Linked DNA regions of Streptomonospora nanhaiensis. The protein of the gene in region 2 interacts with the protein of the main gene of each other region in a pairwise test. Links are inferred from orthologs where the notes say so. Each region holds a gene or a part of one and is shown on either strand. Other genes may lie near its edges. The genes, in order: rpe and eno.

Evidence for each region.
Region 1: the proteins of eno (region 2) and rpe interact in binary tests that used the Escherichia coli proteins (3 or more experiments, as listed by UniProt). The link is inferred for Streptomonospora nanhaiensis from one-to-one orthologs.

What each region holds. Positions count from the first base shown.
Region 1 is NZ_JACCFO010000001.1:1,298,445-1,310,215, forward strand. Bases 7,819-10,816 are described here. They hold rpe (ribulose-phosphate 3-epimerase), read right to left. Parts: upstream 9,656-10,816; coding sequence 8,981-9,655; downstream 7,819-8,980. Other genes in these bases: HNR12_RS05660 (phosphatase PAP2 family protein), read right to left, coding at 7,819-8,862; HNR12_RS05670 (transcription antitermination factor NusB), read right to left, coding at 9,713-10,816. Outside these bases: HNR12_RS05615 (protein kinase domain-containing protein), read left to right, coding at 1-321; HNR12_RS05620 (aldose epimerase family protein), read left to right, coding at 435-1,349; HNR12_RS05625 (nucleotidyltransferase family protein), read right to left, coding at 1,467-2,108; HNR12_RS05630 (XdhC family protein), read right to left, coding at 2,341-3,510; HNR12_RS05635 (hypothetical protein), read right to left, coding at 3,901-4,047; HNR12_RS05640 (PH domain-containing protein), read right to left, coding at 4,293-4,769; ribH (6,7-dimethyl-8-ribityllumazine synthase), read right to left, coding at 4,845-5,342; HNR12_RS05650 (bifunctional 3,4-dihydroxy-2-butanone-4-phosphate synthase/GTP cyclohydrolase II), read right to left, coding at 5,472-6,770; HNR12_RS05655 (riboflavin synthase), read right to left, coding at 6,887-7,504; more of HNR12_RS05660, read right to left, coding at 7,795-7,818; more of HNR12_RS05670, read right to left, coding at 10,817-11,170; fmt (methionyl-tRNA formyltransferase), read right to left, coding at 11,355-11,771. UniProt on the Escherichia coli protein: Catalyzes the reversible epimerization of D-ribulose 5-phosphate to D-xylulose 5-phosphate.
Region 2 is NZ_JACCFO010000001.1:2,764,716-2,776,369, reverse strand. What follows is about bases 3,413-6,293. They hold eno (phosphopyruvate hydratase), read left to right. Parts: upstream 3,413-4,151; coding sequence 4,152-5,435; downstream 5,436-6,293. Other genes in these bases: HNR12_RS11865 (DUF501 domain-containing protein), read left to right, coding at 6,251-6,293; HNR12_RS29515 (septum formation initiator family protein), read left to right, coding at 5,447-6,169; HNR12_RS11880 (sulfite exporter TauE/SafE family protein), read right to left, coding at 3,413-3,703. Outside these bases: cysC (adenylyl-sulfate kinase), read left to right, coding at 1-338; mazG (nucleoside triphosphate pyrophosphohydrolase), read left to right, coding at 415-1,155; HNR12_RS11885 (FtsW/RodA/SpoVE family cell cycle protein), read right to left, coding at 1,121-2,581; more of HNR12_RS11880, read right to left, coding at 2,777-3,412; more of HNR12_RS11865, read left to right, coding at 6,294-6,847; HNR12_RS11860 (Ppx/GppA phosphatase family protein), read left to right, coding at 6,844-7,902; HNR12_RS11855 (NAD(P)/FAD-dependent oxidoreductase), read left to right, coding at 8,394-9,773; HNR12_RS11845 (RNA polymerase sigma-70 factor), read left to right, coding at 10,057-10,971; HNR12_RS11840 (NAD(P)/FAD-dependent oxidoreductase), read left to right, coding at 11,057-11,654. UniProt on the Escherichia coli protein: Catalyzes the reversible conversion of 2-phosphoglycerate (2-PG) into phosphoenolpyruvate (PEP). It is essential for the degradation of carbohydrates via glycolysis.

The DNA.
Region 1 (11,771 bases), 1.5 Mb from region 2 along the record:
GGCCCGTTCGCGGGCGCCTACGAGGGCATGGTGGAGTTCACCGGGCTGCCGCTGGTCTCGGCGGTGGCCGACGCCGCCGGCGCCGTGGTGGGCCTGCTGCCCGGGGCCGTGGCGGAGCAGTGGTGGCCGCCGGTGGTGCTGGCCGCGGTGCTGCTGGTCCTGGGCCGCACGGCGGCGGGCAAGGCGCGCGCCCGGACCCGGCTGATGGCCTACCGCCTGGCGGCGGCAGGGTCGGTGCTGATGCTCATCGTGGCGCTGTCCACGGGCCTGCTGACCCTGGCGGCCGGCGTGCTCATCCCGCTCTACAACGTCTTCGGCTGACCCCGCCCCCGCGCCGGGCCGGGCGCGCCGCGCGGGCGCGGCGCCGGGTGCCAGCGTCGGCGGGGGGACTATGATCGCCCGGGATCGACAACGGAGCGGAGAGGCGGTCTGCGGTGGGCGATGCGATCGAGTTGGCGGCGGGCGGCTACCGGGCCGTCGTCAGCCGCCGCGGAGCGGCGCTGTGCGGCCTGACGCACGAGGGCCGGGACCTGGTGTGGGGGTACCCGCCGGAGCAGGCCCCCGCCTCCTACCAGGGGCAACTGCTGGCGCCCTGGCCCAACCGGATCGCCGACGGCCGCTACCGCTTCGGCGGGCTGGAGCACCGGCTGGAGGTCACCGAGCCCGAGCGCGGCACGGCGCTGCACGGACTGGTGCACGCGGTGCCGTGGCTGCCGGTGGAGATCGCCGGCGACCGCACGACGCTGACCCACCTGATCGACGGCGCCCCGGGCTACCCGTTCCGGCTGGAGCTGAGTGTCACCTACGCGCTGGACGCCGCGGGCGGGCTGGAGGTCGCGGTCGAGGCGCGCAACACCGGCGACGGCGCGGCCCCCTACGGCGTGGGCGCCCACCCCTACCTGCGGGTGCCGCTGCCGCTGGACGACGCGGTGCTGCGCCTGCCGGCAGGTAAGCGCTTGCCGGTCGACGGCCGCCTGCTGCCCGACGGCCCGCCCGAACCGGTCGCCGGCACCGAGCACGACTTCCGCACGCCCCGGCGCATCGGCACGACCGCCTTCGACACCGCGTTCACCGATCTGGAGCGCGATGCCGAAGGGCGGGCGTGGACGGTCCTGGCCGCGGGCGGCCGCGCCGTGGGGGTCTGGGCCGACCGCTCCTACGGCTGGCTCCAGGTGTTCAGCGCCGAGGGGCTGCCCGGCGGCCTGGCGCGCAGCGCGTTCGCGGTGGAGCCCATGACCTGCCCGCCGGACGCGTTCAACTCGGGGACGGACCTGCTGGTGCTGGAGCCGGGGGCCGCGGCCGTGCGGTCGCGGTTCGGCATCTGCGCGGTGGACCCGGGCGAGGTGTAGGTCCCGGCCTCGCGGACCGGGACCGCCCCGCCCGGGGCGGCCGGGATGGGCGGCGGTCGATGGCGGAGTCGCGGGCGCGGCGGGATTTGGGCACGCCCGAAACACGGGGACGAGGGGTCAGCCCGGCTGCGGCGGTGCCGCGTGCGGCGCGTCGAGGGAGTGGCTCAGCCGGGCGAGGTCTTCGGGGGTGTCGATGTCGTCGGGGCTCGCGACGTCGTCGCAGGGGACCGTGGTCACCAGGTGGGAGTAGGCCCGCAGGAACGGCCGGGCGCCGACATCGCCCTCGGCGAGGGCGTGCACGCTCGGCCAGTGCTCGCGGCCCAGCAGGACCGGGTTGCGCAGGTTGCCCGAGTAGGTGGCGACGGCCGCACGGGCGCCGTCGCCGTAGGCGTCGAGCAGCCGGCGCACCGCCGCCGAGGTCACCAGCGGCTGGTCGGCCAGTGCCACGACGACGGCGTCGACCTCCTCGGGCATGGCGTCCAGTCCGGTGCGCAGCGAGGACCCCATGCCCGAGTCCCAGTCCGGGTTGTGCACCGGGGTGGCGTGCTCGACCTCCACCTCGGCGGCACCCGTCACGACGTAGACCGGTGCGCATCCCGCTTCGCGCAGGAGCCGCACCCCACGGTCGACCAACCGCTCCCCGGCCACCTCGATCAGCGCCTTGGGCCGGCCCAGCCGACTCCCCTCCCCCGCGGCCAGCAACAGCCCGGCGATCGACGTGTCGTCGGTGCCGTTCATGCTCTGCTCGCGTGTGGTCATGACGTGATGATGCCACGCCCGCTGCCGCCGGGGACGCGGTCTTCGGGCTCGCTTGCCCAGGCTGCGGGCCGAAATCCGGTGACTCCGGGAGGTTCTGGGCGAACGATCGACGCCGTTACCGGGACAGGCTGACCGGTTCCGGCCGCGTGCGCCCCCGCGGCCGGGGGTGTCGCCGCCGGGGGCGGCGCCGCGCACGGGCCCTGACCCGTGCGCGGCGCCGACGCGACGCCCCTCAGCGGGTGCCCGCGGGTCGGCGCGCGGGCGCGGCCGCGGGGCCGCCGCCGGGCGCGGCCGCGAGCGGGTCGATGTGGATGCGCCCCTCGGTGGCCGACAGGGGGCGGCCGCTGCCGCCCCAGCGGGTCTGGATGAGTTCGGCGGCGATGGAGACCGCGGTCTCCTCGGGAGTGCGGGCGCCGAGGTCCAGCCCGATCGGCGAGCGCAGGCGGGCCAGCCGGTCCTCGGGGATTCCGGCCTCGCGCAGCCGGGCGAGGCGGTCGTCGTGGGTGCGGCGGCTGCCCATGGCGCCGATGTAGCCGGCCGGGGTGCGCAGGGCGACCTCCAGCACCGGGACGTCGAACTTGGGGTCGTGGGTGAGGACGCAGATGGCGGTGCGCTCGTCGATCTGCGCCTCGATCTCGGCGAGGAAGACGTGCGGCCACTTCACGACGACCTCGTCGGCCTTGGGGAACCGCTTGGCGGTGGCGAAGACCGGGCGGGCGTCGCACACGGTCACGCGGTAGCCCAGGTAGGCGCCGATCTCGGTGACGGCCGCCGCGAAGTCGATGGCGCCGAAGACGAGCATGCGGGGCGCGGGCGCGAAGGACTGGACGAACACCTCCAGGTCGTCGCCGCGCCGCTCGCCCTGGGCGCCGTAGCGCAGGATCCCGGTGCTGCCCTGGGCGAGCATGCCGCGGGCGTCGTCGTCGACGGCGGCCTCCAGGCGGCTGCCGCCGAGGTCGCCCTCGGCGCGGTCGGGCCAGATGACGCGGCGGGCGCCCAGGCGCCCGGGGCCGCCCGCGACCGTGGCCACGGCCACCGGGCGGTGCGCCTCGATGTCGGCGATGACCCCGCCCAGGTGCGGGTGGCGGGCGGGGTCGACGGGCTCGACCAGGACGTGCAGGGTTCCGCCGCAGGTCAGGCCGACCGCGAAGGCGTCGTCGTCGCTGACGCCGTAGGTGGCTCTTTGGGCGCGGCCCTCGGCCATGACCTCCTGGGCGAGTTCGTAGACGGCCCCCTCGACGCAGCCGCCGGACACGCTGCCGGCGACCTCGCCGGTGGCGCTGACGGCCATGGCCGCGCCGGGTTCGCGCGGGGAGCTGCGGTAGGTGTCGATGACGGTCGCCAGGGCGAAGGTGTCGCCCGAGGCGTACAGTTCGGCGACGGCCGTGCGGATGTCACGCACGGGCACTCCTTTCCAGGACCCGCCCGCCGGAGGCGGCGGTGGCGGGTGGTTCCGGCGTCTCCGGGACGGGCCCGGACACGAAGCCGTGGGCGGCGCGCGGGCGCGGTCGGCGCGGGCGCTCCCGGTGGGCCGGGGCGGGTTCGGCGCCCTCGCGGCGCTGGACCGGACGGAGCGGGGCAGCGGGGCGGTCGGCGGCGGCCGCGTGCGCGGCACCGCCGGCGGCAATCGTGCGCGCCATGGGCCCGGCCTCCCCCCTCGTTCCTTGGTGGCCAGGCTAGTTGGTTGAAGGCGCGCGCACAGCGGTGTCCACAGGCGCTTTTCCGACCCGCCTGCTCCCTCCCGCCCGGCGCGGCGGCCGCCGCGGTGCGGCCGCCGCGCGGAAGGCGGGGGTCAGGCGGACAGCAGCCCGATGAGGTCGACGATGACGAGGCCCAGGACGGCCGCCCAGATCAGGGCGGCGACAACGGTGATGCGGGGGCGCCGACGGCGGGACGACCCCTGTCGCGTGCGCTCGGTGCGCCGGATCTCGGTGTCCATACCTTTATGACGCAGCGGTGGCGCTCCGTGTTCAACTGATTTTCCCGCGTCTCGGGCGGCCGTGTCGGCGCGGTCCCCGGAGCCCGGCCCACAGCACCGGCCCCGCCCCCGGCGTGAGGAACAGCACCACGGCGGCGACCGCCCGGGGCGCCGTCGGCGAACCGGCCGATGGCGAACCGGGGGCACGTGGTCGTCGCCGCGGGCGGGCGGGCGGCCGGGGAGGGCGCGCGCCGCACGGCCGCGCCTCACGCCGGGCGCGGCGGCTCCTGGGCCTCGCCCCGGTTGCGCAGCAGCGCCTGGAACCGGGCGAGGTTGGTCCGCGCCAGGTCGCCGTCGTTGCTCTGGATGCCCATCACGGCGAGGGTGGAGCCGTCGGCGAGGTCGATGGTGGGCCAGGGCTCGCCCACCGGCATGCGGGCGTCCACGATCTCGGGCCACTCCAGCACGTGGGTGCGGATGCTGTTGACCACGGTGACCCGGGTCTCGGTGGCGGTGAGGCGGGGCCGGGCGAGCAGGTGCATCACCCCGACGCCGACCAGGCCCAGCGCGACCAGGCCCAGCCGGTCGGCCAGCCGCCAGTCCGGCGGCAGCACGACCGCCAGCAGCACCATGGTCACCATGATCACCGCCGCGAGTCCGTAGCCGACGATCCGCATGTTGCGGGGCCGCCAGGTCACCGGCAGGGCCGGAGCGGGCACCTCGGCGGCGGCGTCGTCCACCATGTCGTCTTCTTTCGCGTCTCCAGGCCGCACGCGGCGCCCTTCTCCTCGGTGTGCAACGGGGTGGCGGCGCGCCGACTAGCCCGCCGCGGGTGCGGCCGCGCCCTCGCGCAGGCCGCGCAGCACCACGGCGGTGTCCACGGCCGCGATCGCGGCCTCCCAGCCCTTGTCCTCGTGGCTGCCGGGCAGGCCGGCGCGGTCGCGCGCCTGCTCCTGGGTATCACAGGTGAGCACTCCGTTGCCGATGGGGGTGGACTCCCGCAGCGCGGCCTCGGTCAGGCCGTGGGTGACCGACTGGCAGACGTAGTCGAAGTGCGGGGTGCCGCCGCGGATGACCGCGCCCAGAGCCACGACGGCGTCGTGGGTGCGGGCGAGCTGCTGGGCGACGACCGGGATCTCCACGGCGCCGGCCACCCGCACGACAACGGGTTCGTGCGCGCCGGTGCGGGCGAGCGCCGCGCGTGCGCGCTCGACCATGGGTTCCACCACCTCGGCGTTCCACCGGGTGGCGACGATGGCCACGCGCAGCCCGGAGGCGTCGACGGTGTGCTCGGCGGGGCGTCCTGTTCCGCTCATGGGTGCGTGCTTCCTTGCTGGGGCGCCGCGTGCGCGGCGGTGACGGCGGGGACCGGGCCGGTGCGGGCGCGGCGCGACCGGGTGGCCGGGTGGCCGGGCGGGTCGCGCCGGCGCCGCGCACGGGCGGGGTCAGGTGGCGGCGGCGATCCCGGGCAGGTCGTGGCCCATCCGGTCGCGCTTGGTCTGCAGGTAGCGCAGGTTGTCGGGGGTGACGGCGGTGGGCATGGGGATCCGCTCGGCGACCGCGATCCCGTGTGCGGTCAGCCCCTCGGTCTTGGCGGGGTTGTTGCTGAGCAGCCGCACCGATCTGACGCCCAGGTCGGCCAGGATGTGGGCGCCGGGTGTGAAGTCGCGGGCGTCGGCGGGCAGGCCCAGCTCCAGGTTGGCGTCGACGGTGTCGGCGCCGCCGTCCTGCAGCCGGTAGGCGCGCAGCTTGTGCAGCAGGCCGATCCCGCGCCCCTCGTGGCCGCGCAGGTAGACCAGCACGCCCCGGCCCTCGGCGGCGATGGCCGCCATGGCGGCCTCCAGCTGGGGGCCGCAGTCGCAGCGGTGGGAGCCGAACGCGTCCCCGGTCAGGCACTCCGAGTGCAGCCGCGCCAGGACCTCCGAACCGTCGCCGAGGTCGCCGAACACCAGGGCGACGTACTCGGTGCCGTCGGCGGTGCCCCGGTAGCCCACCGCGCGCCACTCGCCGTGGGCGTTGGGCAGCCGGGTCTCGACCACGCGCTCCACCACGGGGCCGGTGGCGGGGTCGGCGGCGATCCGGGGGGCGTGGGCCTCCAGGCGCTGGAGGTGGGCCACCAGCTGCTCGATGGAGACCACGCGCAGGCCGTGCTCGTCGGCGAAGGCGCGCAGCTGCGGCAGGCGCGCCATGGTGCCGTCGTCGTTGACGACCTCGGCGATGACCGCCGCCGGGCGCATACCGGCCAGGCGGGCGAGGTCGACCGAGGCCTCGGTGTGGCCGCGCCGGGCCAGCACGCCGCCGGGGCGGTAGCGCAGCGGCAGCACGTGGCCGGGCCGCACGAGGTCGGCGGGGCCGGTGGCGGCGTCGGCGAGCAGCGCGACGGTGCGGGCGCGGTCGGCGGCGGAGATTCCGGTGGTGATACCGGAGGCGGCGTCGACGGTGACCGTGTAGGCCGTGCGCATGCCCTCGCGGTTGTCGGTGGTCATCAGCGGCAGCTGGAGGCGGTCCAGGTCCTCGCCCAGCATGGGCGCGCAGACCAGCCCGGAGGTGTGGCGCACCATGAAGGCCATCAGCTCGGGGGTGGCGGCCTCGGCGGCGAAGACGAGGTCGCCCTCGTTCTCGCGGTCCTCGTCGTCCACCACGACCACCGGGCGCCCGGCGGCGATGTCGGCGATCGCGTCGGTGATGTCGTCGAGGACGCCGACACGGGAGGGGGCGGGCTGCTCGGTGGTGGTGCTGGTCATGGCGTGTGCTGCTCCTTGGCCTGCGGTGCGGTGGGTCACGGGGGGCGGGGCGGGGGCGGGCCGGCGGGGACGGCCGGGGGCGCGGGGTCCGCGCCCGGCGCCGGCGGGGCCGGCCATCAGGCGCCCGCCCCGCGGCCGGCGGCGACCAGGCGCTCGACGTACTTGGCGATGACGTCGACCTCCAGGTTCACCGGCGCGCCGATGCCCTTGCGGCCCAGCGTGGTGAGGTCGAGCGTGGTGGGGATGAGGCTGACGGTGAAGTTGTCGGCGCCCACGGAGGCCACGGTGAGGCTGACCCCGTCGACGGCGATGGAGCCCTTCTCGACGACGTAGCGGGCGAGCTCGGCGGGCAGTGAGAAGCGCAGGGTCTCCGAGCGTGACCCGGTGACGCGCTCCAGGACCTCGGCCGTGCCGTCGACGTGGCCCTGCACGATGTGGCCGCCCAGCCGGTCGGAGACCTTGGCGGCGCGCTCAAGGTTGACCGGCGAGCCCGGCACGAGCGCGCCGAGGCTGGAGCGGTCCAGGGTCTCCTTCATCACATCGGCGCGGAACGCGCCGTCGGCGGAGTCGACCACGGTCAGGCACACGCCGTTGACCGCGATGGAGTCGCCGTGCGCGGCGTCGGAGGTCACAACGGGCCCGCGGACGGTGATCCGCGCGGCCTCGCCTGGGGAGTCGCCCGCCTGCTCGATCGCGGCGACCTCGCCCAGTTCTTCGACAATCCCGGTGAACACCTGCCACCCCACCCCTTCGCCTGCTCGAAGGCTCCGGGGATGCGGACGGGCGGACCGGTCCGAGTCGAGGGCGGCGGCCGGGGCCGGGGCGCGTCAGCGGCGCGCCGGGCTCGGCCGAGCCCACGCGCACTGCCTCCCATCCGGACTTTCACCGTCGGTACCGGATTTCCACCGGTTCAACCGGCCGATGGATTCGGCCGGGTCGCGGACTGTCACCGCCGGTTCGGACTTGCACCGACCCCGGAGCACGCGTTTGCTCAACGTCTCTGGCAACAGTGTGCCATGCGGGGTCATTCCCGGCGCGCGGCGGGTCCCTCGGCGGCGCGCTCGGGGGCGGGCCGGCGGGCCAGTCCCGTGAGCACGAACAGTTCGGGCGCGCCCAGCGCGCTCCACAGGGCCACGACCGCGAAGGACGCGAAGTCCACGGCCGCGCCGGCCGCGCCGCCCGCCTCGGGCAGCGCGACGCGCATCACCACCAGCAGCAGCACGATTCCCGAGAGGCCGATCACATAGCGCGCCACCCGCGAGACCAGCGGCCCCGCGGCGCTGTACCAGCCGCGCGCGGCGAGCACGGAGAACCCGGCCAGGCCGCCGAACAGGCCGCCGGCGACGCGGGCCACGTGCTCCACCGAGCCGTCGCCCAGGCCGCGCGGCACGGCACCGGTCCAGTCCTCGGGCGCGCTCCACCCGGCGTGCACCAGGGTCTCCCAGCCCTGGGCGAGCAGCACCGGCCCGGCCGACACCGCCAGCGCCAGCACGACCTGCGCGGCCAGGCCCAGGCGCAGCCACCAGGCGCGCAGGGCGTCCTCGTTGCGGGCGACCGCCCACAGCATGGCGGCGCCCACCAGCCACCCCAGCAGGATGTCGGTGAGGAAGTGCGCGCCCAGGTAGAGGCGGGTGAGGGCGACGGCCAGGACGATCGCGGCGGCGGCGTACCAGGCCCACCGGCGCGCCAGCCGCAGCGCGAGGTAGCCCCACAGCATCAGGGAGTTCTGGGCGTGGCCGGAGGGCGCGCCGAAGGTGTGGGAGGGCGCCAGCGAGCGCACGCCGTGGTGGTACCAGTCGGGGCGGGCGCCGTGCAGGGCGAACTTCAGCAGGCCGTTGACGACGCCGCCGGCGGCCGCCACGAGGTAGGTGCGGGCGCCCAGGCCGGCGCTGACGCTCCAGAACAGCAGCGGGACGAACACCACGAGCAGCGCCTGGGAGCCCAGCAGGCTGACCGCCTCCATGGGCGCCAGCAGCCAGGTGCCCCAGCCCTGGATCCACGCCACGAGGGCGATCTCCGTGTCCCACACCGCGTCCATGGCCACCTCGCGAAGGTCGAGGGCCTGGAGCGTGCCCGCCGGCGCGGCTCCCAAACGACCCCGCCGCCGTCCAGACCCGGTGTCAGGGGCCGATGGTAGACGGCGCGGGGCGGATCACCCAAACGTCGCGCGCGAACACCCGCGGGCGACCGGCCCGCGTGCGGGAGGGCGGCTACCCGGCCTGCGCGGCGGCCTTCTCGGCCTGGGCGCGCAGCGCGTCGACGGCCGCGGCGGGGTCGTCGGCGCCGTAGACGGCGGATCCGGCGACGAACACGTCGGCCCCGGCGGCGGCCGCGCGCTCCACGGTCTCGGGGCTGACCCCGCCGTCGACCTGGAGCCACACCGAGCCGCCGGTGCGCGAGATGAGCTGCCGGGCGGCGCGGATCTTGGGCAGCACGAGGTCGAGGAACCGCTGCCCGCCGAACCCGGGCTCGACGGTCATCAGCAGCAGCATGTCGACCTCGCCGATCAGGTCGGCGTAGGGGTCCAGGGCGGTGGCCGGGTTCAGCGCCAGCCCGGCGCGGGCGCCCTGGGCGCGGATCTCGCGCAGGGTGCGCACGGGCGCGCCGGCGGCCTCGGCGTGGATGGTGACGCTCTGCGCGCCGGCCTCGGCGTAGGCGGGGGCCCAGCGGTCGGGGTCCTCGATCATCAGGTGGCAGTCCAGGGGGACGCTGACGGCCTTCAGCAGCGACTCCACGACCGGCAGGCCCAACGTGAGGTTGGGGACGAAATGGTTGTCCATGACGTCGACGTGCAGCCAGTCGGCGGAACCGGCGACCGCCTCGGCCTGCTCGGCGAGGCGGGCGAAGTCGGCGGAGAGGATGCTGGGTGAGATCTGGATTGCCACGCCGCCGAGTCTAGTCGCGGGCGCGCGGGCGCGGCCCGCGCCGGCCGCCCGCCCGCCTCAGCGCTTGCGCAGCAGCGCCAGGAACATGGCGTCGGTGCCGTGGCGGTGCGGCCAGAACTGCGCGTAGGCGCCGTCGGGCCCGGCCGCGGCGCCGGAGACCTCGGGCAGGTGGTCGGCGGCGCGCAGCGGCTCGGCGTCGGCGCGGTCGGCGAGCACCGCCGCGACGGTCCCGGTGGTCTCGGGCAGGTGCGGCGAGCAGGTCACGTAGGCCACCACCCCGCCGGGGCGGGCGGCGTCCAGGGCGCGGTCCAGCAGGGCGCGCTGCAGGGGCGCGAGCCCGGCGGCGGTCTCGGGGGTGCGCCGCCAGCGCGACTCGGGGCGGCGGCGCAGCGCGCCCAGGCCGGTGCAGGGGGCGTCGACCAGGACCCTGTCGAACGCGCCGTCGCGCCAGGCCGGGCTGGTGGAGTCGGCCACGACGACGCGCCCGGCGTCGCGCACCGAGCGCTCGACCGCCTGGGCGACGAGCCCGGCGCGGGCGGGCTGGATCTCGGCGGCCAGCAGCCGGGCCTCGCGCTGGCCCGCGAGCCCGGCCAGCAGGCCGGCCTTGCCGCCGGGGCCGGCGCAGGCGTCCAGCCACAGGGAGTCGGGGCCCTCCACGGGCACCCGGGACAGCGCCAGCGCCACGAGCTGGCTGGCCTCGTCCTGCACGGCCGCGCGGCGCTGGCGGACCTCGCGCAGGCCGGCGGGGTCGCCTTCGGCCAGGTAGGCGGCGTGGGGCGAGTAGCGGGCCGCGGTGGCGCCGCCCGCCACGAGGTCGGCGACCGAGGCGCGGCCGGGTTTGGCGACGAGCGTGACCTGGGGGCGCTCGTTGTGGGCGGCGAGCAGCCGCTCGGTCTCGGCGAGCGCGGCGGGTCCGGCCGCGGGGTCCTCGCCCAGGGCGGCGGCCAGTGCCTCGACGATCCAGCGGGGGTGGCTGTGCACGACGGAGAGGTGTCCGACGGGGTCGGCGGCGCGGTCGGGGGCCACCACCTCCAGCCAGGCGGCGAGGTCGCGGGCGGCGACCTTGCGCAGCACCGCGTTGGCGAAGCGGCTGCGGTGGTGGCCGATGACGCGGCGGGCGAGGTCGACGGTGGCGCTGACGGCGGCGTGCGGCGGGATGTTGGTGGACAGCAGTTGGTGGGCGCCCAGCCGCAGCACGGGCAGCACCTCGGCGTCCACGGACTTCAGCGAGCGGTCGACGCAGGCGTCGAGCACGGCGTCGTAGGTGCCCTGGCGGCGCAGCGCGCCGTAGGTGAGCTCGGTGGCCAGCGCGGCGTCGCGCCCGCTGATTCCGCGTTCGCGCAGCGTGGCGGGCAGGAGCAGGTTGGCGTAGGCGTCCCGGTCGTGCACCGCCCGCAGGACGTCGTAGGCGGCCCGGCGGGCGGGGTCCTTGGGCTGCGGGGGCGCGTTCCGGGCACCGCCGCCGCCGGTGCCGCGGCGCGTCGAACGGTAGGGCGAACGGGAACGGTCACTCACGTTGGAATCAGCCTTCAGCCTCGCGCCGGGGATGGTGTGCCAAGGACCCGACCACCGCCGCGTCCGCGCCCGATGCGGAGCGTGGCGACCGGGCGGGCCGGTTACCGAGGATACTCACCGCCGCCGCCGCGCGGGCCGCCGCGCGCGCCGCACCGGGGCGGCCTCGCCCCGCCCGGTGGTCCTGCTAGGCGCCCAGGACGTCGGCCTCGGCCGGGCGCACGCCGCGCGCCCAGTCGGCGGCGGGCATGGCGCGCTTGCCCTGCGGCTGGACCTCGCCCAGTTCCACCGGGTGGGTGGCGGTCCCGGCGAACACGCCCGCGCGGGTGACGGCGAGGGCGCCGGGCGGCAGCGCGTCGGCGTCGGTGCGGGGGCGCACGGGGCCGAGCTTGAGGCGCTCGCCGCGGAAGGTGGTCCAGGCGCCGGGAGCCGGGGTGCAGGCGCGGATCAGCCGGTCCACGCGCATGGCGGGCGCGGTGAAGTCGACCTCGGCGTCGGCGCTGGTGAGCTTGGGCGCGAAGGACACGCCGTCGGCGCTTTGGGGCTGGGGCCGCAGCGTGCCCGCCTCGATGCCGTCCAGGGTGCGCAGCAGCAGCCCGGCGCC
Region 2 (11,654 bases):
AGATCACCCGGCACGGCGGCGTGGCGGTGTGCGCGCCCATCGCCCCCTACGCCGCCACCCGCGCCGAGGTGCGGGCGATGGTCGAGGAGACCGGCGACTTCTTCCTGGTGCACGTGGCCACACCGCTGGAGGTGTGCGAGGCGCGCGACCGCAAGGGCCTCTACGCCAAGGCCCGCGCGGGCGAGATCCCCGAGTTCACCGGGATCTCCGACCCCTACGAGGAGCCCGCCGACGCCGACCTGGTGGTCACCACCGAGGACCGCACGGTGGAGGAGTCGGTGGCCGAGGTGCTGGCCGCGCTGCGCGCCGGCGGCTGGCTGCCCGCCGACCCCTCGTGACGCCCGGCGCCGCCGCACACCCCGCCCATCCACCCCACGACACCCGCAGCGAGCACAGGGAGCAGGGAGCACCGCCATGAGCGAGCCGAGCCCGACCGACCGCGAGGCCGCCGGGGGCCCGCCGCGCGGGCACCGGCTGCTGGAGCTGGTGCGGGTCATGGACACCCTGCGGCGCGACTGCCCGTGGGACGCCGCCCAGACCCACGAGTCGCTGGCCAAGTACCTCATCGAGGAGGCCTACGAGACCCTGGAGACCATCGAGGAGGGCGACTACGCCACGCTGCGCGAGGAGCTGGGCGACGTCCTGCTCCAGGTGGTCTTCCACTCCCGGGTCGCCGAGGAGCGCGGCGCCGACGGGTTCACGGTGGACGACGTCGCCGACGCGATCATCGACAAGCTCACCCGCCGCCACCCGCACGTCTTCGGCGGCCGGGAGGTGGCCGGCGCCGACGAGGTCCGCGCGAACTGGGAGACCATCAAGGCGGCCGAGCGCGCCGCCAAGGGCCAGCACGACGCCTCCATCCTGGAGGGCGTGCCCTTCGGCCAGCCCGCGGCGCTGCTGGCCTATGAGCTGCAGAAGCGGGCGGTGCGCAACGGCCTGCCCGAGGACCTGGTGGCCGACGACGGCGGCCCCGGCGGCGCCCTGTTCGCCGCGGTCGACGCCGAGCGCCGCCGCGAGGCCGACCCCGAGCTGGACCTGCGGTCGGCGGCGCGCCGGTTCGACGAGCGGGTGCGCGCGGCCGAGGCCCGGGCGCGCGCCGACGGCCGTGATCCCCGCGCGCTCACTCCCGAGCAGTGGCGCGGCTACTGGAGCTGAGCAGCCGCACGGCGCCGGTGTCGGCCTCGGCCGCCCCGGCCGGGGGCGCCGGCGTGCGGGGCCGGCGCGCGCTGTCGCTGATGCGCAGCCACAGCGCCACGATCATCCACGTCGAGACCAGCGAGGACCCGCCGGCGGCCAGGAACGGGGTGGTCATGCCGGTCAGCGGGATGAGCCGGGTGACCCCGCCCAGCACCACGAACGTCTGGAAGGCCAGCAGGAACGCGCACCCGGCGGCGGTGAGCTGGGAGATGGCGTCGCGGGCCGCCAGCGCGGCGGCGAACCCCCGCTGGGTGAGCATCGCCAGCAGCAGCACGACCGCCGACAGCCCGGCCAGGCCGTAGGCCTCGCCGATCGACACCAGGATGAGGTCGCTGTCGGCGGCGAAGATCCCGGCGGCGCGGCCGCCGCCGAACCCGATGCCCAGCAGCCCGCCGTCGGCCAGCGCGAACAGTCCCTGGACCAGTTGCCGGCTGCCGCCGACCGCGCGGTAGACCTCGGGGTCGAACGGGTCGATCCAGATGGTCACCCGCTGGCGCACGTGCCAGAAGATCAGCCACGCCGCCCACGCTCCGGCCAGGAACATGGCCAGGCCGATGCCCACCCAGGACTTGCGCCCGGTGGCGGCGTAGAGCATCGCCAGGAAGACGCTGAAGAGCACCAGCGAGGTGCCCAGGTCGCGGGTGGCCACCAGGATCAGGATGGCCGCCGCCCACGCCGAGGTCATCGGCCCCAGCACCCGCATGCGCGGCAGGCTGAAGACCTTCACCGGGCCCAGCCGCACCTGGCTGGCGGTCAGCGCCAGCACGTCGCGGTTGCGGCCCAGGTAGCCGGCCAGGAAGACGATCAGCAGCACCCGGGCGAACTCCGAGGGCTGCACCGTGTAGGTGTGGTCGCCGAACCCCAGCCAGCGGCGCGCCCCGAACACCTCGATGCCGACGAACGGCAGCACCGGCAGCAGGATCAGCGCCAGACCGGCGGCGGCGGTGAGGTAGGGGTAGCGGCGCAGCGGCAGCGGGCGGCGGACCAGCGCGAGGACCCCCACGAGCGCGGCCACGCCCACGGCGGTGAACAGCAGTTGGCGGTCGGCCTCGGCCGGGCCGGTGCCGTTGGCGGCGTGCAGCGCCCAGATGGCGGTGATGCCGATCCCGTTGAGCACGGTGGCCAGCGGCAGGATGAGCGGGTCGGCCCAGGACGCCAGCGAGCGCAGGACCACGTGGGCGGCCCCGGCCAGCGCGCCGAGGGTACCGGTGTAGAGCGCCAGGCGGTCGGGCAGGCGGCCCTCGACCTGGAGCCCGGCCAGCGCGAGCGCCAGCCCCGACACGCCGACGGCGGCGGCGATCAGCAGGAGTTCGAGGGCGCGGCGCCGCGCGGGCCGGGTGCCGGCGGGCCGCCGGGCGGCTGCGCGGGTCGCGGGTGTGGCCATTCCGCCTCGCCTTGGACGTCTGCGTTGGTGCCCCGCCCGGTGCCGTCAGGGCGGCGGCCCTGGTGAGCGGGGTGACGGGTGTGCGAGGGCGGATGATACGGGCGGGCCGCGGGGGCGCGTCCGACCGGTTGGCTTTCTGCCCTCTCAGGGCGGAAAGAAACCCGGTTGCCCGGTTTTGGCGGCGGCCGGTCGGGGTCAGTCGCGGGCGTCGGCCGCGGCGAAGTGCTCGGTGGCCGAGGCGGCGCAGTGGTTCTCGCGGCGTTCGGCCAGGTGGGCGCGGAGCGACCAGCCGACGGCGGCGGCCCACACCAGCGCCACGGCGGTGTAGACGGCGGCGACGGCGCCGGGGGAGCCGGTGAGGCCGGCGCTCTCCATGAGCACGCGGACGTTGGTGAAGACGATCAGCCCGCCCACGACCGAGCCGAGCATGCGGGCCGGCACGTGGCTGGCCAGCCAGGCGGCGACGGGCGCGGCCAGCAGGCCGCCGAGCAGCAGCACCGCCACCCAGGGGAGGTTGATGCCCTCCATGCCCAGGCCGATGGCGAACCCCGCGCTTCCGGCGACGACCACCGCCGACTCGGCCACGCTGACCGAGCCGATGACCTTGCGCGGCTCCAGCCGGCCGCTGGCCAGCAGCGCGGAGGTGCCCACGGGGCCCGAGCCGCCGCCGCCAGTGGAGTTGAGGAACCCGGCGAGCAGGCCCACCGGCGCCAGGAACGGGCTGCGCAGCGGGCGGTCGACGCGGGGGCGCGGCAGCGCCCGGAAAGTGAAGCGGGCCAGCAGGTAGACGCCCAGGACCACCAGGATGCCCGACATCAGCGGCGCCGCGGACTCGGTGGACAGCCGGCTGAGCAGCAGCGCGCCGACGAACGCGCCGATGGCGGCGGGCAGCGCGTAGCGCCACACCACGGCCCAGTCGACGTTGCCGAACCGCCAGTGGGCGAACCCCGACGCGATCTGGGAGCCCACCTGGGAGAGGTTGACGGTGGCCGACGCCACGGCCGGAGTGGTGCCCATGACCAGCAGGGACGTGGTGGTGGTGATGCCGTAGCCCATGCCCAGGCTGCCGTTGATGAGTTGCGCCAGAAGGCCGACGAACCCCAGGAGGACGAGGGTCTGCATAAGCGGCGGGCCTTCCTCATCCGGGTGTCATGGCGACTCCACCGTTTATACCTCTTTAGTAGGGATCCATGCCAATGAAACCGACAGAGATTGTGGGATAAGCGCCGCCGGCGCGCCGCCGCGTCGGCGCAGGTCCCGGCGGGTGAGGGGACCCGGAATGCCCGGTCGGCCGCCCTCCCGTCCCCGCCCGGGTGACGGCCGGTTGTGGACTAGACCAATTTCCGGTGGTGGGGGAAGACCCCGCGGCCCCGGGTCGCTAGGGTGGCGTTGGTGGGCGCCCGCGCCCCGGACCGGCGCAGCGGCGCCGCTCCCGCGCGGTCCGCGCCCATCGCCCACGCCCGCGGCGGTGCAAGGCGCGCGGGCGGAGCGCGCCGGGCGGGCGCCTTCGGCGCCCCCTCCGCGTCGCCGCTCCAGCCGGGAACGGACCCGAAACAAAGGAGTTGCAACGTTGTCGTCGATCGAGGCAGTGCAGGCGCGGGAGATCCTCGACTCCCGCGGTAACCCGACGGTCGAGGTCGAGGTCCTGCTCGACGACGGGACGACCGCGCGGGCGGCGGTCCCCAGCGGCGCGTCCACCGGCCAGTTCGAGGCGGTCGAGCTGCGCGACGGCGGCGACCGCTACGGCGGCAAGGGCGTCGAGAAGGCGGTGGCCGCCGTCAACGACGACATCGCCGACGAGCTGATCGGCTTCGCGCCCGAGGAGCAGCGGCTCATCGACCGCGCCCTCATCGAGCTGGACGGCACCCCCGACAAGTCCAAGATCGGGGCCAACGCCATCCTGGGCGCCTCGCTGGCCGTGGCCCACGCCGCCGCCGAGACCTCGGGGCTGCCGCTGTTCCGCTACATCGGCGGGCCCAACGCCCACGTGCTGCCGGTGCCGATGATGAACATCCTCAACGGCGGCGCCCACGCCGACACCAACGTCGACATCCAGGAGTTCATGATCGCCCCCGTGGGCGCCGCGAGCTTCCGCGAGGCCGTGCGCTGGGGCGCCGAGGTCTACCAGGCGCTCAAGTCGGTGCTCAAGGGCCACGGCCTGGCCACCGGCGTCGGCGACGAGGGCGGGTTCGCCCCCAACCTCGACAGCAACCGCGCCGCCCTGGACCTCATCATCGAGGCGATCCAGAAGGCCGGCTACACCCCCGGCCGCGACATCGCGCTCGCGCTCGACGTCGCCGCCACCGAGTTCTGCTCCGATGGCGTCTACAACTTCGAGGGCAAGTCGCGCAGCGCCGAGGAGATGGCCGCCTACTACACCGAGCTGGCCGACTCCTACCCGCTGGTCTCCATCGAGGACCCCCTCGACGAGGAGGACTGGGCCGGCTGGACCCAGCTCACCGCCACGCTGGGCTCGCGGCTGCAGATCGTCGGCGACGACCTGTTCGTGACCAACCCCGAGCGGCTGCGCCGCGGCATCGAGGAGGGCGCCGCCAACTCGCTGCTGGTCAAGGTCAACCAGATCGGCACGCTGACCGAGACCCTGGACGCGGTCTCCCTGGCCCAGCGCAGCGGCTACACCGCGATGATCTCGCACCGCTCCGGCGAGACCGAGGACACCACCATCGCCGACATCGCGGTGGCCACCAACGCCGGCCAGATCAAGACCGGCGCCCCGGCCCGCAGCGAGCGCGTCGCCAAGTACAACCAGCTGCTGCGCATCGAGGAGGAACTGGACGACGCCGCGCTCTACGCCGGCGTGTCGGCCTTCCCGCGGTTCCGCCCGCAGGACTAGCCTGTCCGGTTATGCCCGAGGTGCCAGAGCAGCCGAGGCGGCCCCGCCCGAAGAAGGCGCGGCCGCCGGCCTCCGGTGCCGCCGAACGCGCGGCGCGGCCGGGGCGCGAACCCGCCCCGGCCGCGCGCGGCAAGCGCGACACCGCCGCCCGCAAGGCCGCCGCACCGCGCCGCGGCGCGGCCGAGCCCGCGGCGGGCGGCGGCCGCCGCCCGCCGGGCAAGGGCGGCAGCGGCGGCGGATCCGGAGGCGGTAAATCCGGTAAGCCCGGCAAAAGCGGCGCGAGCGGCGGTGCGGGCACGCCCGGAGGCTCCGGAGGCGGCGCGCGCGGCGGCCGTCCCCGCCCCGCCCTCACCAGCCGCGCCGCGATCCTGGCGCTGGTGATCTGCGTCATCGCGCTGAGCCTGGCCTACCCGCTGCGCGAGTACCTGGCCCAGCGGGCGCGCATCGCCGAACTGCGCGAGGAGCAGGCGCGCGCCCAGCAGAGCGTCGAGCAGCTGCGGGAGCGCCGCGAGCAGCTCCAGGACCCCACCTTCATCGAGCGCGCGGCCCGCACCCGCCTGCACTACCAGTACCCCGGCGAGCGCGCCTACGTCGTGGTCTCCCAGGACGACGAGCAGGAGGAGCAGCAGGCCGAGGGCACCGGCGAGCCGTGGTTCACCCGCCTGTGGCTGTCGGTGCTGGAGGCCGACCGCCCCCAGGGCTCCGGCGGCGACCCCGGCGGGCGGCCCCGCTGATCCCGCGCCCCGCAGCGCGGCCGCCAAAGGCGCCCCCGGCGTGCGTGCCGCGCGGCGCCGGGCGACTAGGCTGAAACCGCGATGAACTCCGCCGAACCCGCCGCCGACACCCACGTCAGCGCCGCCGACACCGCCGCCGTCCACGCCCAGCTGGGCCGCCCGCCGCGGGGCCTGCGCGCCGTGGCCCACCGCTGCCCCTGCGGCCGACCCGACGTCGTGCGCACCGCGCCGCGTCTGGAGGACGGCACGCCGTTCCCCACGCTCTACTACCTCACCTGCCCGCGCGCGGCCTCGGCCATCGGCACGCTGGAGGCGAGCGGGACGATGCGCCGCATGCAGGAGCGCCTGGCCGAGGATCCCGACCTGAAGGCGGCCTACGAGCGGGCGCACCGCGACTACATCGCCGAGCGCGACGAGCAGACCCGCCGCGACGGCTCGGCGCCGCTGCCCGAGGGCATGCAGAGCGCGGGCGGCATGCCCGAACGCGTGAAGTGCCTGCACGCCCTGGTCGCGCACGAGCTGGCGCGGCCGGGGGCCAACCCCTTCGGCCGCGAGGCGCTGGAGGCGCTGGGCGCGTGGTGGGCCGAGGGGCCGTGCGTGCCCGAGGAGCCGGGCGCCGAGGGCGACGGGGACCACCGGGACCACCGGGACGACGACAGCGAGGGAGCCGCCACGTGAGCCCGCAGCAGCACGACGACCGGCCGCAGGGCGCCGACGACGGCCACACCGCCACGGTCGGCGCCATCGACTGCGGCACCAACTCCATCCGGCTGCTGGTCGCCGGGGTCGTGGGGCTCTCCGACGACGAGGTCCGGCTGGTCGACATCGACCGCCGCATGGAGGTCGTCCGCCTGGGCCAGGGCGTGGACCGCACCGGCGAGTTCGCCCCCGAGGCGCTGGAGCGTACCTTCGCCGCCCTGCGCGAGTACGCCAAGCTGATGCGCGACAGCGGTATCGAACCGGGGCCGGAGTCGGTGCGCATGGTCGCCACCAGCGCCACCCGCGACGCCGCCAACCGCGCCGAGTTCGTCGCGGGCGTGCGCGAGATCATCGGCGTGGAGCCCGAGGTCATCAGCGGCGAGGAGGAGGCGGAGCTGTCCTTCATCGGCGCCACCGCCGAACTGGAGGCGGGCGACGGCGCGGCCGGGACCGGGTTCACGCCGCCGTTCCTCGTCGTCGACATCGGCGGGGGCTCCACGGAGTTCGTCCTGGGCTGGGCCGATCCGGAGAACCCGCCCCAGGACGCGGGCGCGGTGCGGGTCTCGCGCTCGGTCGACATCGGCTGCGTGCGGCTGACCGAGCGGCACCTCACCGACGACCCGCCCACGGCCGAGCAGATCGCCGCCGCGACCGCCGACATCGACGCCGCGCTGGACGCCGCCGCCGAGGCGGTGCCGCTGGCCGAGGCCGGCACGCTGGTGTGCGTGGCCGGCACCGCCACCACCGTGGCGGGCATAGCGCTGGACCTGCCCGAGTACGACCCCGAGCGGATCCACCGCGCGTGGGTGCCGGCCGAGGACGCCCACCGCATCGCGCGGGAGCTGCTGGCCATGCCGCACGAGCGGCGGTCGGAGATCGGGGTCATGCACCCGGGCCGGGTGGACGTGATCGGCGCGGGCGCGCTGATCCTGTCGCGCGTGGTCGCGCGCACCGGCGCGGCCGGGTTCGTGGCCAGCGAGCAGGACATCCTCGACGGGATCGCGTGGGGGCTGTCGCTGGGCGGCGAGGAGTAGCGGACCGGAGCGGGACCCCCCGTGCGACCCTGGTCGCGCACCGGTTCGGCCGCGCGGCGCCGCGGGTGTGCGCGGGGCGCGCGCCCCTCCGGCGCGCCGCCGGCGCTCCCGCCCCACCGGGGCCTCTGGCCGATCGCACAGCCCCGCCCCCTGCCTGCGGCGTTGCGCTGTTCCCGGGCGGAGTCGAGGCCGGAGCCGGGTGAGACGTGTCACCCGGCGAGGACTACGTGAAAGCCTTCACAAGCACTCTGACCTGCGGAAACTCTGGTTTGAGCCGCCGTGGGATGGTCTAAACCTGTCCTTGGTGTCCCTTTCGTGTTACGAGGGGCTTGTGAAAGAATGCACAAGCGAGGGCGAGGAGAACCCTCCCGCTCTTGCCAAGGAAGGGCATTCTTTCCGCCGAACGCCGACGGGAACGTGCCGATCAACCAGAGACTTACCGATCTTGGCGCTCAAGGTCTGGGGCAACGGGATTCAAAGGTGGGTGCACGATGACCGAACACAGGAACTACCGCCTGGTACACGGCGGCGGCGATGAGTCGGAGATCCCGCACATTCTCATCGTCGGCGGCGGCTACCTCGGCATGTACACCGCGAAGCGGCTGGAGAAGAAGCTGGGGGCGGGCGAGGCCCGCATCACGGTCGTCGACCCCAACTCCTACATGACCTACCAGCCGTTCCTCCCGGAGATCGCGGCCGGCAGCATCTCCCCCCGCAACGTCGTCGTGCCCCTGCGCCACGTCTTCGACCGCGTCCGCGTCCTCACCGGCCGCGTGGTGCGCATCGACCACGCCAACCGCAGCGTCGACTTCGAGCCCACGGTCGGCGAACCGCGCGCCATCTCCTACGACTACATCGTCATGGCCGCCGGCGCCGTGTCCCGCACCCTGCCCATCCCCGGGCTGGCCGAGTGGGGTATCGGCATCAAGACGGTCGAAGAGGCCGCGTTCCTGCGCAACCACGTGCTGGACCAGCTCAACATCGCCGACTCCACCGACGACCCCGAGATCCGCCGCAAGGCGCTCAACTTCGTCTTCGTGGGCGGCGGGTTCGCCGGCGCCGAGGCGATCGCCGAGCTGGAGGACCTCGCCCGCGACGCCACGCGCATCTACCCCTCGATCGGCGTCGAGGACCTGCGCTTCTACCTCATCGAGGCCGCCGACCGCATCCTGCCCGAGGTCGGCCCCGACGTTGGCGAGCGGGTGCTCAACCAGCTCAAGCGGCGCGGGATCGACGTCCGGCTGTCGACCTTCCTGGAGTCGGCGGTCGACCAGCGCATCAAGCTCAGCGACGGTACCGAGTTCGACGCCGGCACGCTGGTGTGGACCGCCGGTGTCAAGCCCAGCCCGGTGGTGCAGGCGGGCGACCTGCCGCTCGGCCCCAAGGGGCACGTCGACACCAGCGAGTACCTCACCGTGAACGGCGTGGAGAACGCGTTCGCGGGCGGTGACAACGCCCAGGTGCCCGACGGCAACGGCGGCTTCTACCCGCCCAACGCCCAGAACGCCGTGCGCCAGGCCCCGGTGCTGGCGGACAACGTGATCGCGGCGCTGCGCGGCAAGCCGATGACGCCCTACCGGCACAAGAACCTGGGCGCGGTGGCCGGACTCGGCCTGCACAAGGGCGCGGCCCAGATGTTCGGCCGCGTCAAGCTGACCGGGCGGCTGGCGTGGTACGCGCACCGCGCCTACCACCTCTACGCGGTGCCGACCTTCAACCGCAAGGTGCGGGTGCTGGCGGACTGGACGATCGGGTTCTTCCTGCGCCGCGACTTCGCGGCCCTGCCCGACATGGACGCCCCGCGCCAGGCGTTCGAGAGCGCCAGCGGCCCGCAGGTCGAGAACGGCCGGCTGCTGCGCCGCGTGAGCTAGCCTCCGGCCTGAGCAGCGAAAACGGTCGGTCCCTACCCCGGGGACCGGCCGTTTCGTATGTTGACAGGCCGAAGCGGTGCGAAACCCGCTGAAACGTCGGGCGCCGGTATGATGGTGCCGCCCTCGTAGCCCAATGGTAGAGGCAGGCCCCCTAAAAGGGTCACAAGTGTCGGTTCGAGTCCGACCGGGGGCACCCCCACCGCATCCGGCGCGGTCGCGCCGCCCCCACAGCGCCGCCCCGCCCCGGCCCGGAGCCGTCGGCGCCCCGCGCTACGCTGGCGCCATGCCAGAGGCGGCCACGGCCCACACCCGGGCGTTCGAGGAGCAGCGGCCCCGCCTGTTCGCCATCGCCTACCGCATGCTCGGCTCCGTCGCCGAGGCCGAGGACGCCGTCCAGGACACCTACCTGCGCTGGGTGGGCGCCGATCACTGCCGGGTCGAGGTCCCCGCCGCCTGGCTCACCGCAGTCCTGGTGAACCTCTGCCGCACCCGCCTGACCTCCGCCCGCGCCGTGCGCGAGACCTACCCCGGCCCCTGGCTGCCCGAGCCCGTGGTGACCGCCGCGCCCGACACCGACCCCCAGGAGGCGGCGGTGCGCCGCGAGACGGTGTCGATGGCCGTGCTCGCGCTGCTGGAGCGGCTGACACCGGCCGAGCGCGCGGTCTTCGTGCTGCGCGAGGCGTTCGCCTACCCCCACCGCGAGATCGCCGCGGTGCTGGAGCTGTCGGAGGCCAACTCCCAGCAGCTCTACCACCGCGCGCGCTCGCGCATCGAGGCCGACCGGCCGCGCTTCAGCGTCACCGACGACCAGGCCCGCCGGACCGCCGAGGAGTTCCTGCGCGCGGCGCGCGAGGGCGACGTCGCCGCTTTGGAGCGGCTGCTGCACGCCGACGTGGTCGCCCAGTCCGACGGCGGCGGCCGGGTCCACGCCGCCCGCAAGACCGTCCGCGGCGTCGAGCGGGTGGCCCGCTACCTGCTCTCCTGGACCACCCGCCAACTGCCGCGGCTGGAGGTGGCGGCCGCCGAGGTCAACGGCCAGCCCGGGTTCGTGGCGCTGTCCGAGGGCCGGGGCGTGGCCGCCATGGTGCTGGAGATCCACGGCGGCCTGGTCACCGCCGTGCGCACGGTGGTCAACCCCGACAAGCTGCGCTACGTCGCCGCCCAGGCCGCGGGCGGCGCCGACGCGGCGCGGATATGACGCGGATCACATCGCACCCTGTCAGGTTCGGCCGTGCCCGCCGGTTCAAGAGGCGGCAACCGACGACGACGAAAGGGCGGCCGCCATGCACGACATCCTCATCCTCGGCGCGGGCTACGCGGGCCTGAGCGCGGCGCGGCGACTCGCGGCCGAACTGCGCGGCGAACCGGTCCGGGTGCGGCTCGTCAACGCCTCGGAGCGGTTCGTGGAGCGCGTGCGGCTGCACCAGGTCGCCGCCGGGCAGGACGTCCGCCTGCCGTCGCTGCCCCGGCTGCTGCGCGGCACCGGGATCGACCTCGTGGTCGGCCGCGTCGCGGCCCTCGATCCCGAGCGGCGGCGGGTGCGGCTGGAGGCGGCCGGGGACAGCGCGGCGGGCGGGCGCGAACTGGCCTACGACACGCTCGTCTACGCCCTCGGCAGCACCGCCGACCCCGAGGGCGTCCCCGGCCTGGCCGAGCACGCCCACTCCCTCGCCCACCTGGCGGGCGCGCGGGCGCTGCGCCAACGGCTCGCCGGGCTGGGGCCGGGCGGCGAGGTGGCGGTGGTCGGCGGCGGGGCGAGCGGGATCGAGGCGGCCGCCGAGATCGCCGAGAGCCGGCCCGGGACCCGGGTGCGGCTGGTGTCGGCGAAGGAGCCCGGGGCGTGGCTGTCGCCGCGCGGGCGGGCGCACGTCCGGCGGACGC